One region of the Streptomyces sp. NPDC079141 genome, then DNA from elsewhere that is predicted to be linked to it. Evidence: riboswitches for the same ligand, from Rfam matches in the RefSeq annotation. Region 1 holds a riboswitch; the other holds the start of a gene.

The links. Region 1 has a riboswitch for cyclic di-AMP ahead of AB0Q90_RS37625 (transglycosylase family protein). Riboswitches for the same ligand answer to the same signal wherever they lie in the genome.
Region 2: linked by a shared signal. The riboswitch ahead of AB0Q90_RS40130 (M23 family metallopeptidase) and the one ahead of AB0Q90_RS37625 (transglycosylase family protein) in region 1 are both predicted to bind cyclic di-AMP.

Annotation. Positions count from the first base shown of each region.
Region 1 is NZ_JBFBLP010000022.1:44,475-51,489, forward strand. Features, by position in the region: gene AB0Q90_RS37600 (SurA N-terminal domain-containing protein) at 1-155, shown strand, start outside; gene AB0Q90_RS37605 (nucleoside triphosphate pyrophosphohydrolase) at 242-1,219, shown strand; gene AB0Q90_RS37610 (globin domain-containing protein) at 1,230-2,372, opposite strand; gene AB0Q90_RS37615 (cytochrome P450) at 2,555-3,841, shown strand; gene AB0Q90_RS37620 (transglycosylase family protein) at 4,011-5,003, shown strand; cyclic di-AMP (ydaO/yuaA leader) riboswitch at 5,185-5,351, shown strand; gene AB0Q90_RS37625 (transglycosylase family protein) at 5,356-6,033, shown strand; gene eno (phosphopyruvate hydratase) at 6,357-7,015, shown strand, end outside.
Region 2 is NZ_JBFBLP010000026.1:75,747-82,761, reverse strand. Features, by position in the region: gene AB0Q90_RS40145 (DNA topoisomerase IV subunit A) at 1-1,144, opposite strand, end outside; gene AB0Q90_RS40140 (pitrilysin family protein) at 1,473-2,867, shown strand; gene AB0Q90_RS40135 (pitrilysin family protein) at 2,864-4,252, shown strand; cyclic di-AMP (ydaO/yuaA leader) riboswitch at 4,445-4,609, shown strand; gene AB0Q90_RS40130 (M23 family metallopeptidase) at 4,622-5,386, shown strand; gene AB0Q90_RS40125 (GntR family transcriptional regulator) at 5,575-6,270, shown strand; gene AB0Q90_RS40120 (HPr family phosphocarrier protein) at 6,429-6,710, opposite strand; gene AB0Q90_RS40115 (GNAT family N-acetyltransferase) at 6,887-7,015, shown strand, end outside.

The DNA.
Region 1 (7,015 bases):
AGTTCTGGAAGGCGCTGTCCGACGCGTCGAAGGAACTCGGCGTCGACCTCAACCCGCGCTACGGCACCTGGGACGTTCAGAAGAGCAGCCGCGTGGACGCCAGGACCCCGTGGCTGCGCGAGGTGACGGCCACCGGGACCGAGCAGACGGCATGACGCCGTAGCGGCGGAACGGTACGGCAGCGCCGGCCGGCCTGTGGATAACTCACGGGGCTGTCGGCGCCGTGGGTTACGTTCGATGCGTGAACTCAACCAGCCCCGAAGCCGCCGCCCCCGGCCGCATCGTCCTGCTCACCACCAGCCACCGCGTCGCCCCCGGCCTGCTGTCCTGGCCCGCCTGGCAGGCGCTGCGCGCCGCCGACCGCGTGCTGTGCGCGGACGGTGCGCACCCGCAGCTGCCGTATCTGCGCGAGGCGGGCATACGGGTGGACGAGGCGTCGCCGACGGCCGAGGAACTGGTCGACGCCTGCGCCGGAGGGCGGACGGTCGTGGTCGTGGCGACCGGAGAGGGCGAACCGGCGCTGACCGACGGCCTCGCCCGCCTCGCCGGCTCCGGACGCGTCAGCATGCCGGACCTGGAGCTGCTCCCCGCCTCCTACGACCTGCCCGGCGCCCGCCTCCTCGACCTCGTCCAGGTCATGGACCGCATCCGCAACGAATGCCCCTGGTCGTCCCAGCAGACCCACAAGGGCCTGGCGAAGTACGGCATCGAGGAGGCGTACGAACTCGTCGAGGCGATCGAGGAGGGCGACCGCGACGAACTGCGCGAGGAACTCGGCGACGTCCTGCTCCAGGTCGTCTTCCACGCCCGTATCGCCGAGGAGGACCCCGATGCCCCGTTCTCCGTCGACGACGTGGCCGGCACGATCGTCACCAAGCTGATCCACCGCCACCCGCATGTCTTCGGCGAGGAGACGGCGACCACCCCCGAGGAGGTCAAGGAGCACTGGCTGCGCACCAAGGCCGTGGAGAAGCAACGGGAGTCGGTGACCGACGGCATCCCCCTCGGTCAGCCCGGTCTCGCGCTCGCCGCGAAGCTGGCGAGCCGGGTCGCCCAGTCCGGTCTGCAAGTGGAGCTTCCGGCCGGTGAGGGCATCGGTTACGAGCTCCTCGGCCTGGCGGTCCGCGCGCAGGGTGAGGGGGTGGATCCGGAGGCGGCCCTGCGTGCGGCGGGCCGCGCCTACCGGGATGCGATCCGGGCGGCCGAGAGCGTCCAGTAGCCGGCCGCGTCTACAGGATGCGCCCCGAGGGGTCGTGCCACTGCGGTTCGGGCCGGTTGAGGAACCACTCCGAGGGGCCGAGCGGCCGGGTGGCTCCGGCCCCGATCGCCGGCAGGGAGTCGTGGAAGATCCGCTCCGGGGCGGTGCCGAGTTCCGTCAGCGCTCTTTTGACCTCGTGGACGAAGGGCGGCGGACCGGCGAGATAGACGTCCTGGGCCGGCCAGTTGCCCTGGCTGCCCAGGGCGGAGACCAGCCGGTCGGTGGCCTGCGCGGGCGGTCGGCCGGGGGCGGGGGTGACATAGGCGATGTCGAGCTGGGGGAGCAGCGTCCGCAGCTCCTCGACGGCGTGACGGTCGTAGAGGAGCGCCGGGTGCCGGGCGACGGAGAAGAGCCGTAGGTCGCACCGGGCGAGTTCGACGGCGAGCTCTTCGAGCAGTGCCCTGACCGGGGCCCAGCCGGTGCCGGCCGCGATGAAGGTGAGGGGGCGGGTGACCGGCGTCCGCAGCGTCAGACTGCCGCCCGCCGCGCTCAGGCGCAGCACCTCTCCCTCGCGCACCTGCTGGACGAGTGCGGTGCTCAGCGAACCCCCCTCGACCCGGCTGATGTGCAGATCCACCGTGCCGTCGACGCGGGGTGCGTTGCCTATGGAGTACGTGCGCCAGTGCGACGGCACGCGCGGACTGCTGACGCTCACGTACTGGCCGGTCCGGAAGGGCAGCGGCTCGCGCGGAAGGAGGGTGAGCACCGCGAGGTCGTCGTTGTAACGGGTGTGGGACACCACCTCGCAGTCCCACCAGTTGGGCCGGCCGGCGTCCTCGGCCTCCTGGGCGCCCGCGATCATGGCGCCCGACACCACGGTGTACGCCTCGGTCCAGGCCTTCTCGGCCTTGGGCGTCCACTGGTTGCCCAGGACGTACTCGAAGGCGGCGAGCAGGCTCGTGCCCACCGCCGCGTAATGCGCGGGCTGCGCGAGGAACTTGCGGTGGTCCCGGCCGAGGTCCTTCAGATACGCGGGCAGACCTGGGTTGTCGAGATGCGCCACGACGTAGGTCAGTGCGGTGAAAAGGCGGTCGCGCTGCGGCTCCATGTCCTCGGGGAACAGCTCACGAACGCCCGGATTGTTCCAAAAAAGGTGTGAGTAGAAGTATTTCATTGCCTGCTCGGCGCGTCTCTCAAGCACGGCAAAAGTGCTTTTCAGTACCTGTGGATCCACATGGGTGAATGTAGGGGGGATGTGAAGGGCCCATGGCAAGCAGGTCGCATATCGGGCCTGTCTGTGACGAAGTGCACGCTCGGGGCGTTCGTATGGTGGGACAGGGCGACTACGGTCTCGGTGTGCACGACGAGAAGCTGCCGCCGGCCCCGGCCCCGCCCGAACTCTTCACCTGGGAGTTCGCCACCGATCCGTACCCCGCGTACGCCTGGCTGCGCGAGCACTCGCCCGTGCACCGGACCACGTTGCCCAGCGGGGTGGAGGCCTGGCTGGTCACCCGATACGCCGATGCCAAGCAGGCCCTCGCCGACCAGCGGCTCAGCAAGAACCCCGCGCACCACGACGAGCCCGCCCACGCCAAGGGCAAGACCGGGATCCCCGGCGAGCGCAAGGCCGAGCTGATGACCCATCTGCTCAACATCGACCCGCCGGACCACACCAGGCTCCGACGGCTCGTCAGCAAGGCCTTCACCCCGCGCCGGGTCGCCGAGTTCGCACCTCGCGTGCAGGAGCTCACCGATCAGCTGATCGACCGGTTCGCGGCCGAGGGGTCCGCCGACCTCATCCACGAGTTCGCCTTCCCGCTGCCCATCTACGCGATCTGCGACCTGCTCGGCGTCCCCCGCGAGGACCAGGACGACTTCCGGGACTGGGCGGGCATGATGATCCGTCATCAGGGCGGCCCGAGGGGCGGCGTCGCCCGGTCCGTGAAGAAGATGCGCGGCTACCTCGCCGACCTCATCCACCGCAAGCGCGAGGCGCTGCCCGCCGAGCCCACCCCGGGCGAGGACCTCATCTCCGGCCTCATCCGCGCCTCCGACCACGGCGAGCACCTCACCGAGAACGAGGCCGCCGCCATGGCCTTCATCCTCCTGTTCGCCGGCTTCGAGACGACCGTCAACCTCATCGGCAACGGCACCTACGCCCTGCTCACCCACCCCGAGCAGCGCGCCCGGCTGCAGAGCTCGCTCGCGCGGCGGGAGACCGGCCTCCTGGAGACCGGCGTGGAGGAACTCCTGCGCTACGACGGCCCCGTGGAGCTCGCCACCTGGCGGTTCGCCACCCGCCCGCTCACCATCGGCGGGCAGGACATCGCCGCCGGCGACCCCGTCCTCGTCGTCCTCGCCGCCGCCGACCGGGACCCGGAGCGGTTCGCCGACCCCGACACCCTGGACCTCTCCCGCCGCGACAACCAGCATCTCGGCTACGGCCACGGCATCCACTACTGCCTCGGCGCCCCGCTCGCCCGCCTGGAGGGCCAGACCGCGCTGGCGACCCTCCTCACCCGGCTCCCGGATCTCCGGCTCGCGGCGGATCCGGCCGAGCTGCGCTGGCGCGGCGGCCTCATCATGCGCGGACTGCGCACACTGCCGGTCGAGTTCACGCCGAGCGGCATCTCGACCGGGTGACTGTCCACGCCCGAGGTGAAGGTGACACGCCCTCAAGTCTGTGATCTTCACGTGATCTGCGCGGCATTAACTTGTGACAAGTGATCGTCTGCCGATACGTTCACTCGTCAGCGCGGCCCCTCGTGTCACCCGCCGCGCCGATCTCTGCTGTCTCGCGAAAGGCCCCCGCATGCTCTCCGGGAACGGTCGTCACCGTCGCCCCCGCCAGGCCCCGGCTCTCATCGTCGCGGCCGGAGTGACCGGCTCCGCCATCGCCATCCCGCTCCTCGGCGCCACGGGCGCAAGCGCCGCCGAGGGCAACACCTGGGACCGGGTCGCGGAGTGCGAGAGCGGCGGCTCCTGGAGCGAGAACAGCGGCAACGGCTACTACGGCGGCCTTCAGGTCACCCAGGAGAACTGGGAGGAGTACGGCGGTACGACGTACGCGGCCAGCGCCGACCTGGCCAGCCGCTCCCAGCAGATAGCGGTCGCCGAGCGGATCCTCGCGGACCAGGGCCTCGCGGCCTGGCCCACCTGCGGCCCCCTCTCCGGCCTTGACGAGAAGTCGGGTTCGGTCGACGTCGACACGGGCGTCGCGGAAGACGCGACCGGTTCGACCGGTTCATCCGACTCTTCCGATTCGTCGGACTCCTCCGGTTCCTCCGGTCTGCTCGACTCGATCGACGGCTCGTCCACCGAATCGCCTTCGGTCGACGCATCGGACAACTCGGCCAAGTCCGACAAGTCCGCCAAGCCTTCGAAGTCCGCCGAGTCCGAGGAGTCCACCGAATCCGGTGACTCCCAGGAATCCGACAGCGAATCCACAGACGGGACCGAGGGCGACAACTCGGACAACTCGGGTCAGGGTGAGGGTGATTCCGCCCTCATCGACACCGGCACGGGCCGCCACCGCGGCGACAGCGCCGACGAGGAAACCACCGACGACCGTGCGGACTCCGCCGGCCGGCACGCCTCCCGCGGCGACGCGGTCGCGCGCGACGCCGCCGACGGCTCGTACACCGTCCGCAACGGGGACAGCCTCACGGGCATCGCCGACTCCCTTGACCTCAACGGCGGATGGCGCGGCCTCTATGCCGAGAACAAGGCGACCGTCGGCACTGACCCCGACCTCATCATCCCCGGTCAGACCCTCGAAGTAGGGGTCGAACCGGGCGAAAAGTAGCGGGAGTTCGCGTCACGCTTCGCACTGAATGTCCGTTTTGGCGAAAGTGTGGGATGAGTCTCAGAAGCCCTGATCGTCTTTGAAATTCCGCGGATCGCGTGTCTACGGTCATGACCGCTCGCAGCAGCGGGCCCCGACTGCCGCACGCCGAATCCTGCCGGTGGCCGTACGGGAACAGTCGTCGCGTCATGCGCCGTAGGCAGGAGCGGGGGACCCAAGGTAAGTGCCGGGCCCAGCAGTTGAGCTGGATCCGGCTTGGGGTGAAGTCGCGCACCGACCGTTGCGCGTCCGGGCACTCAACCGGCCCGAACCCGACAGCTCACCTCGCAGGCGTCGGTGAGGGGATCGATCCATGCTGTTTTCCGGCAAGGGCAAGCACCGTCGTCCGTCCAAGGCCACCCGCGCCATCGCCATCGCCGGTGTCACCGGCGCCGCCGTGGCCGCCCCGCTGATGGCGGCCGGCAACGCCTCCGCCGCCACCGCCTCCGAGTGGGACGCCGTCGCCCAGTGCGAGTCCGGCGGCAACTGGTCCATCAACACCGGCAACGGCTACTACGGCGGCCTCCAGTTCTCGGCCTCCACCTGGGCCGCGTACGGCGGCACGCAGTACGCCTCCACCGCCGACCAGGCCAGCAAGGCGCAGCAGATCGAGATCGCCGAGAAGGTCCTCGCGGGCCAGGGCAAGGGCGCCTGGCCGTCCTGTGGCGTGGGCCTGTCGAGCGCCTCGTACACCGGCAGCTCCAGCGGCTCCTCGGAGACCACCACGACGGCCCCCACGACGCGTGAGACCGAGCAGCCGGCCTCCCGCTCCACCGAGCGTCCGGCCGCCAAGAAGACCGTCACCACCCCGACCGGCAAGAAGGTCAAGAAGGGTGACGGCGAGTACAAGGTCGTCGCCGGCGACACCCTCAGCACCATCGCCGAGGAGCACGACGTCAAGGGCGGCTGGGAGAAGCTCTTCAAGCTGAACAAGGACATCGTCGAGGACGCCGACCTGATCTACCCCGGTCAGCAGCTGCACCTCAAGTAGTCCCGTAGCCGAACCACAGTGCCCTCATAGACGTGTCCTTCACAATGAAGGCCTCGTGAGGGTCACCCCCCGTCCCCACGGGCTCCCCGCTTCGGTGCGTATTCCCCCGTACGCACCGGGGCGGGGTCTTCTTTTCCCACCCGTCTTTCTGCAGGTCACCCATAGTTAAGGGCATCGACCCTTTGTTCCGTCGGGAAACAATAGGTACCGTCTGTCCTTGTCCACGGGACGGTCGGTCGGCTGGCCGATGTCCCGGAGGCGGTTAGGCTCTAGTCGCAAGGCTCACGTGCCCCGCACTTCCAGCGTCACATCCCAAGAAGGAGATGCTCGTGCCGTCCATCGACGTCGTCGTAGCCCGGGAAATCCTGGACTCCCGAGGCAACCCCACGGTCGAGGTCGAGGTCGGCCTCGACGACGGCAGCACGGGTCGTGCCGCCGTTCCGTCCGGCGCTTCCACCGGCGCCTTCGAGGCCATCGAGCTCCGCGACGGTGACCCGAACCGCTACCAGGGCAAGGGTGTCGAGAAGGCCGTCCTGGCCGTCATCGAGCAGATCGGCCCCGAGCTGGTCGGCTACGACGCCACCGAGCAGCGCCTGATCGACCAGGCGATGTTCGACCTGGACGCCACCGACAACAAGGGCTCCCTCGGCGCCAACGCCATCCTCGGCGTCTCGCTCGCCGTCGCCCACGCCGCCTCCGAGGCCAGCGACCTCCCGCTCTTCCGCTACCTGGGCGGCCCGAACGCGCACCTGCTGCCGGTGCCGATGATGAACATCCTGAACGGCGGCTCGCACGCCGACTCCAACGTGGACATCCAGGAGTTCATGATCGCCCCGATCGGCGCGGAGTCCTTCTCCGAGGCGCTGCGCTGGGGCACCGAGGTCTACCACACCCTCAAGGCCGTGCTGAAGAGCAAGGGCCTGTCGACCGGCCTCGGCGACGAGGGCGGCTTCGCCCCGAACCTGGGCTCCAACCGCGACGC
Region 2 (7,015 bases), on a different contig from region 1:
GGCGGAACTCGCTGCGCCGCCGCACGACCTCGAAGCGGTGGTCGAGGTAGACCTCCAGGAGCTCCTTGAGGCCCAGGGTCAGCGGCTGGCCGTCGACCAGCGCGACGTTGTTGATGCCGAAGGACTCCTCCATGGGAGTCAGCTTGTACAGCTGCTCCAGCACCGCCTCCGGCACGAAGCCGTTCTTGATCTCGATGACCAGGCGCAGGCCGTGCTCGCGGTCGGTGAGGTCCTTGACGTCGGCGATGCCCTGGAGCCGCTTCGAACCGACCAGGTCCTTGATCTTGGCGATCACCTTCTCCGGGCCGACCGTGAAGGGCAGCTCGGTGATGACCAGACCCTTGCGGCGCGCCGTCACGGTCTCCACCGACACCGTGGCGCGGATCTTGAACGTGCCGCGGCCCGTCTCGTAGGCGTCCCGGATGCCGGAGAGGCCCACGATCCGGCCGCCGGTGGGCAGATCGGGGCCGGGGACGTGCCGCATCAGGGCGTCGAGATCGGCGTTCGGGTGGCGGATCAGATGGCGGGCGGCCGCGACGACCTCGCCCAGGTTGTGCGGCGGCATGTTGGTGGCCATGCCGACCGCGATGCCGGAGGAGCCGTTGACCAGGAGGTTCGGGAAGGCGGCGGGCAGCGCCACCGGCTCCCGCTCCTGGCCGTCGTAGTTGGGTACGAAGTCGACCGTGTCCTCGTCGATCGACTCGGTCATCAGGCTCGTCGCGGCGGCCTGCCGGCACTCGGTGTACCGCATGGCGGCCGGCGGGTCGTCGTTGCCCAGCGAGCCGAAGTTGCCGTGGCCGTCGACCAGGGGGACGCGCATGGAGAAGGGCTGGGCCATGCGCACCAGGGCGTCGTAGATCGACGCGTCGCCGTGCGGGTGCAACTTACCCATGACCTCGCCGACCACGCGCGCGCACTTCACATAGCCGCGCTCGGGCCGCAGGCCCATCTCGTTCATCTGGTAGACGATGCGCCGGTGCACCGGCTTGAGGCCGTCGCGGGCGTCCGGCAGGGCGCGGGAGTAGATGACCGAGTACGCGTACTCAAGGAAGGAGCCCTGCATCTCGTCGACGACGTCGATGTCGAGGATCCGCTCCTCGAACGAGTCGTCGGGCGGCGGGGTCTTCGTGCTGCGGCGGGCCATCGCTGCCTGGGCTCCTTCTTATCTTCGCGCTCACCTACGGGGCGCCCATGTCGGTGCTCTAGCTGAAGCGTGAACTGGGTCTGACGCGGACCATTGTGGACCGTGGCACTGACAACCCGGACCAGGACCCGACGTAGGCCGTCCGGCCCGGCGCGGTGAGGCGCCTCCCCTGACGGTTGCCCGCAGGCTACGCGATCCGCTGTCGGCGTCCGCCCTCGGCATACGCAGCCCGGGAACTTCGCCGAGGCTGTGCACGCTTGCATACAGTGGCAGGACCGGCAGCAAAACCGCGGTTTCAACGACCGCGTCCGCGATCGAAGGGACGTACATGCCCATGGGTCACACGGCCACAGCCCAGGCAGGCTCCGGCGGCCTGACAGCGACCGAGCACCGCCTGGCCAACGGCCTGCGCGTGGTGCTCTCCGAGGACCACCTGACCCCGGTCGCCGCGGTGTGCCTCTGGTACGACGTCGGCTCGCGCCACGAGGTCAAGGGACGTACCGGCCTGGCTCACCTTTTCGAGCACCTGATGTTCCAGGGCTCCGCCCAGGTGAAGGGCAACGGCCACTTCGAGCTCGTGCAGGGCGCCGGCGGCTCGCTCAACGGCACCACCAGCTTCGAGCGCACGAACTACTTCGAGACCATGCCCACCCACCAGCTGGAGCTCGCCCTCTGGCTGGAGGCCGACCGCATGGGCTCGCTGCTCGCCGCCCTCGACGACGAGTCGATGGAGAACCAGCGGGACGTCGTGAAGAACGAGCGCCGCCAGCGCTACGACAACGTCCCCTACGGCACGGCCTTCGAGAAGCTGACGGCGCTCGCCTACCCGGAGGGCCACCCCTACCACCACACGCCGATCGGCTCGATGGCCGACCTGGACGCGGCGACGCTGGAGGACGCGCGCGCGTTCTTCCGTACGTACTACGCGCCGAACAACGCCGTGCTGTCGGTCGTCGGGGACATCGACCCGGAGCAGACCCTCGCCTGGATCGAGAAGTACTTCGGCTCCATCGCCTCGCACGACGGCAAGCAGCCGCCGCGCGACGGCACCCTGCCGGAGATCATCGGTGAGCAGCTGCGCGAGGTCGTCGAGGAGGAGGTCCCCGCGCGCGCGTTGATGGCCGCCTACCGGCTGCCGCACGACGGCACGCGCGCGTGCGACGCGGCCGACCTGGCACTGACCGTCCTGGGCGGCGGCGAGTCCTCCCGCCTCTACAACCGCCTCGTGCGGCGCGACCGTACGGCCGTCGCCGCCGGGTTCGGCCTGCTGCGGCTGTCCGGAGCGCCCTCCCTGGGCTGGCTCGACGTGAAGACCTCCGGTGACGTCGAGGTCCCGGTCATCGAGGCCGCCATCGACGAGGAGCTCGCCCGGTTCGCCGAGGAGGGCCCCACGGCCGAGGAAATGGAGCGCGCCCAGGCCCAGTTGGAGCGCGAGTGGCTGGACCGGCTCGGCACGGTCGCGGGCCGCGCCGACGAACTGTGCCGCTACGCCGTCCTGTTCGGCGACCCGCAGCTCGCCCTCAGCGCCGTCCAGCGCGTGCTGGAGGTGACGGCCGAGGAGGTCCAGGAGGTCGCCAAGGCCCGCCTGCGCCCCGACAACCGCGCGGTGCTCGTCTACGAGCCGACCGTCCCCACCGAGACGGTCGCGGACGCGCAGGACGAGGACGTGGAGTCCCAGGCCACCGTGGAAGCAAGCGACGAGAACGAGGAGACGGCCAAGTGACCGAGCTCGCCACGATGGAATTCCACCCCCAGCCGCAGGCGGGCGAGGCCAGGCCGTGGGCCTTCCCGGCCCCCACGCGCGGGACCCTCGACAACGGCCTGACGGTCCTGCGCTGCCACCGCCCCGGCCAGCAGGTCGTAGCCGTCGAGGTGATCCTGGACGCCCCCCTGGACGCCGAGCCGGCCGGCCTCGACGGTGTCGCGACGATCATGGCGCGCGCCTTCTCCGAGGGCACCGACAAGCACACCGCCGAGGAGTTCGCCGCCGAGCTGGAGCGGTGCGGCGCCACTCTCGACGCGCACGCCGACCACCCGGGCGTACGGCTCTCCCTGGAAGTGCCGGTCTCCCGGCTGCCCAAGGCGCTCGGTCTGCTCGCCGACGCGCTCAGGGCGCCCGCGTTCGCCGACAGCGAGGTCGAGCGGCTGGTCCGCAACCGCCTCGACGAGATCCCGCACGAGCTGGCCAACCCCTCCCGGCGCGCGGCGAAGGAGCTCTCCAAGGAGCTGTTCCCGGTGACCGCGCGCATGTCGCGCCCGCGCCAGGGCACCGAGGAGACGGTCGCCGGCATCGACTCCGCGGCCGTCCGTGCCTTCTACGAGAAGCACGTACGCCCCGCCACGGCCACCGCGGTGGTCGTCGGCGACCTGACCGGCACTGACCTCGACGCGCTCCTCGGTGACACCCTCGGCGCCTGGACCGGCTCCCGGGCCGAGCCGCGGCCGGTGCCCCCGGTCACCGCCGACGACACCGGACGGGTCGTCATCGTGGACCGGCCCGGCGCCGTCCAGACGCAGTTGCTGATCGGCCGCGTCGGCCCCGACCGGCACGACCTGGTGTGGCCCGCGCAGGTGCTCGGCACGTACTGCCTCGGCGGCACCCTCACCTCCCGCCTGGACCGGGTCCTGCGCGAGGAAAAGGGCTACACCTACGGTGTGCGGGCCTTCGCGCAGGTGATGCGCTCGGCCCCGGACGGCTCGGGCGCGGCGATGCTCGCCATCAGCGGCTCCGTCGACACCCCCAACACCGGCCCCGCCCTTGAGGACCTGTGGACGGTGCTGCGCACGCTCGCCGCAGGGGGGCTCACCGACGCCGAGCGCGATGTCGCCGTGCAGAACCTCGTCGGGGTGGCGCCGCTGAAGTACGAGACGGCCGCGGCCGTGGCGAGCACGCTGGCCGACCAGGTCGAGCAGCACCTGCCCGACGACTACCAGGCCACGCTGTACCGCAGGCTCGCCGTGACCGGCACCGTGGAGGCCACCGCGGCCGTCGTGAGCGCGTTCCCGGTGGACCGTCTGGTCACGGTCCTCGTCGGCGACGCGGCGGCGATCAAGGAGCCGGTGGAGGCCCTCGGCATCGGTGAAGTGACCGTGGTGTCCGCGGAATAGAGGCACGCGCGCGCAGGGGCCCTGGTGACTGATGTGTCACCAGGGCCCCTTAATGTCCGAATTGAGTGAGAGGTTGCCTGTCTGACCTGTGGCATGCGCTACAAAAGCCGTGATCCGTTTGGGGATTGAAAGTTGTCCCCTTTAGCGTCATCCGGGCTGTCCGTCCGAGCAGTGCGCCGCGTCCGCGGCACCGGACAGTCATCGCCGAGTCCCCGTACGGCGCGAGCCAGGGGAGCCGGGGACCCATCGCAGTCCCTGGGGTGAATCGGACGCCCGCGCGTGTCGCGAGGGGGTCCGTAGGAGACCTTCCTGCTCCGAACCCGTCAGCTAACCCGGTAGGCGAGAGGGAAGGAAAGGATCAGCCACTACATGGCGTTCACGCGCGCCACCGGGAAGCACCGTCGTCCCAGCAGGATGCAGCGCACCACCGCCCGTGCGGCGGGCGTCGCGGCACTCACCACCACCGGCGTCATCGGCACCCTCGCCGCCCCGGCGCTCGCCGCGGAAGCCACCGCCGAGCAGACCGGCCTCACCCCGGTGATCACCATCGGCGACTCGATCGCCGACAAGATCGACGCCCAGGCCGCCGCCCAGCAGCAGGCCGCCGACGAGGCGGAGCAGCGCAAGAAGGCCGAGGAGGCCGCGCGCAAGAAGGCCGCCGAGGCGGCCAAGGAGGCCCGCGAGGCCAAGGAGCGCGCCGCGCGCGAGGCCGAGCGCAAGCGCCTCAACACCTTCGTCACCCCGATCGCCGGCTCCTACGTCTCCACCAGCTACAAGGCCGGCGGTGCCGTCTGGTCCTCCGGCAGCCACACCGGCGTCGACTTCCACGCCTCCAGCGGCACCTCCGTCCGCTCGGTCGGCATGGGCACCGTCGTCGAGGCCGGCTGGGGCGGGGCGTACGGCAACCAGATCGTGATCAAGATGAACGACGGCACGTACACCCAGTACGGCCACCTGTCGTCCATCGGCGTCTCGGTCGGTCAGACCGTCACCCCGGGCCAGCAGATAGGCCTGTCCGGCGCGACCGGCAACGTCACCGGACCGCACCTGCACTTCGAGGCCCGTACGACGGCGGAGTACGGCTCCGACATCGACCCCGTCGCCTACCTCCGCTCGCACGGCGTGAACGTCTGACGACAGGCAGCTCCACCTCCTGAAGCCCCGGCTCCCCGAGTCGGGGCTTTCGTCGTTTCTGCGCCCCGACTGTCCAAAAAATATCCATGGATTCCGGCCCGCCATCGGAAATTCCGGCTCACTGCAATAGAGTCACTGAACACGCGTCAATCGTCGACGTTTCACGGGGATTAAAGCGGAGGTCGGTCATGCGTATTCCGGCGCACTCGGTATGCACGGCGATCCGGGACGACATCGTCGCCGGTGTCTACGAGCGCGGCAGCCGGCTCACCGAGGAACTGCTCGCGCGCCGCTACGGCGTCTCGCGCGTCCCCGTCCGGGAGGCCCTGCGCACCCTGGAGGCGGAGGGTTTCGTGGTGACCCGGCGGCACGCGGGCGCGTGCGTGGCGGAACCGACCGAGCAGGAGGCCGCCGACCTGCTGGAGATGCGTACGCTCCTGGAGCCGCTCGGCGCCGCCAGGGCCGCCCAGCGGCGCACCGAGGCCCACCTGAAGGTGCTGCGCGGCCTCGTCAGGCTGGGGCAGGAGCGGGCCAGGCGGGGCAACAGCGAGGATCTGCGCTCCCTGGGCGGCTGGTTCCACGAGACGCTCGCCCAGGCCTCCGGCAGCCCGGCCCTGACCTCGATGCTGACCCAGCTACGCCACAAGATCGCCTGGATGTACGCGGTGGACGCGCCGGTCAGCCCCGCCGAGTCCTGGGCGGAGCACGGGGCGATCGTGGACGCGGTGGCGCGTGGTGACAGCGAGCGGGCGCGGGCGATCACGGCCCTGCACACCGAACGGTCGAGCGGCGTGCACCGGCTGCGCTTCCCCGGCGGGGGTGATCGCGCGGAGCGTGTGAGGAATTCGCAACATCCCGTAAACATGCCGAGCCTGCGGCATTAACACGGTGGCCGTATACAAAGAGATGATATTCGGCGGCGGGTAATTTCCGCTGCCATTTTTCAGGTGTGCCGTGAATTCCGGCGGCCGTCTGCCCGAAAACAGCGAAGCCGCGCCGGCAGGAAATGCCGGCGCGGCTTCACCGCTCATGCGAGGGGTGCTCAGACGGTCTCGGGGAGCTCCTCAAGACCCTCGGCGACCAGCTTCGCGAGGCGGTCGAGAGCGATGTCCGCGCCCTCGGCCTCGGAGGCGAGGACGATCTCCTCGCCGCCCTGGGCGCCCAGGCCGAGAACGGCCAGCATGGAGGCCGCGTTGACGGGGTTGCCGTCAGTCTTGGCGATCGTCACCGGGACGCCTGCGGCCGTGGCGGCTCGGACGAAGATGGAGGCGGGGCGGGCGTGGAGGCCCTCGGCCCAGCCGACGTTGACGCGGCGCTCAGCCATGTGATGCTGCCCTTCAGGTTCTCAGGTTGTCTAGACCAGTGTTCCACACGTGAAGCGTGCTCGGAACGGTCCTTCGTCCCGTTCCGTGTGGTCGTCGGACCGCGGCCTCGGTCCGACACTCGTCCTCCACAGACTGCCTCGCGCCGTTGTCGTACGCGAGCCGTACTCTGGGCCCCATGCAGAGCGCGTCGGACCGGCACGAGTACCCCGCCCACTGGGAAGCCGACGTGGTGCTGCGCGACGGCGGCACCGCGCGCATCCGCCCCATCACCGTTGATGACGCCGAGCGCCTGGTCAGCTTCTAC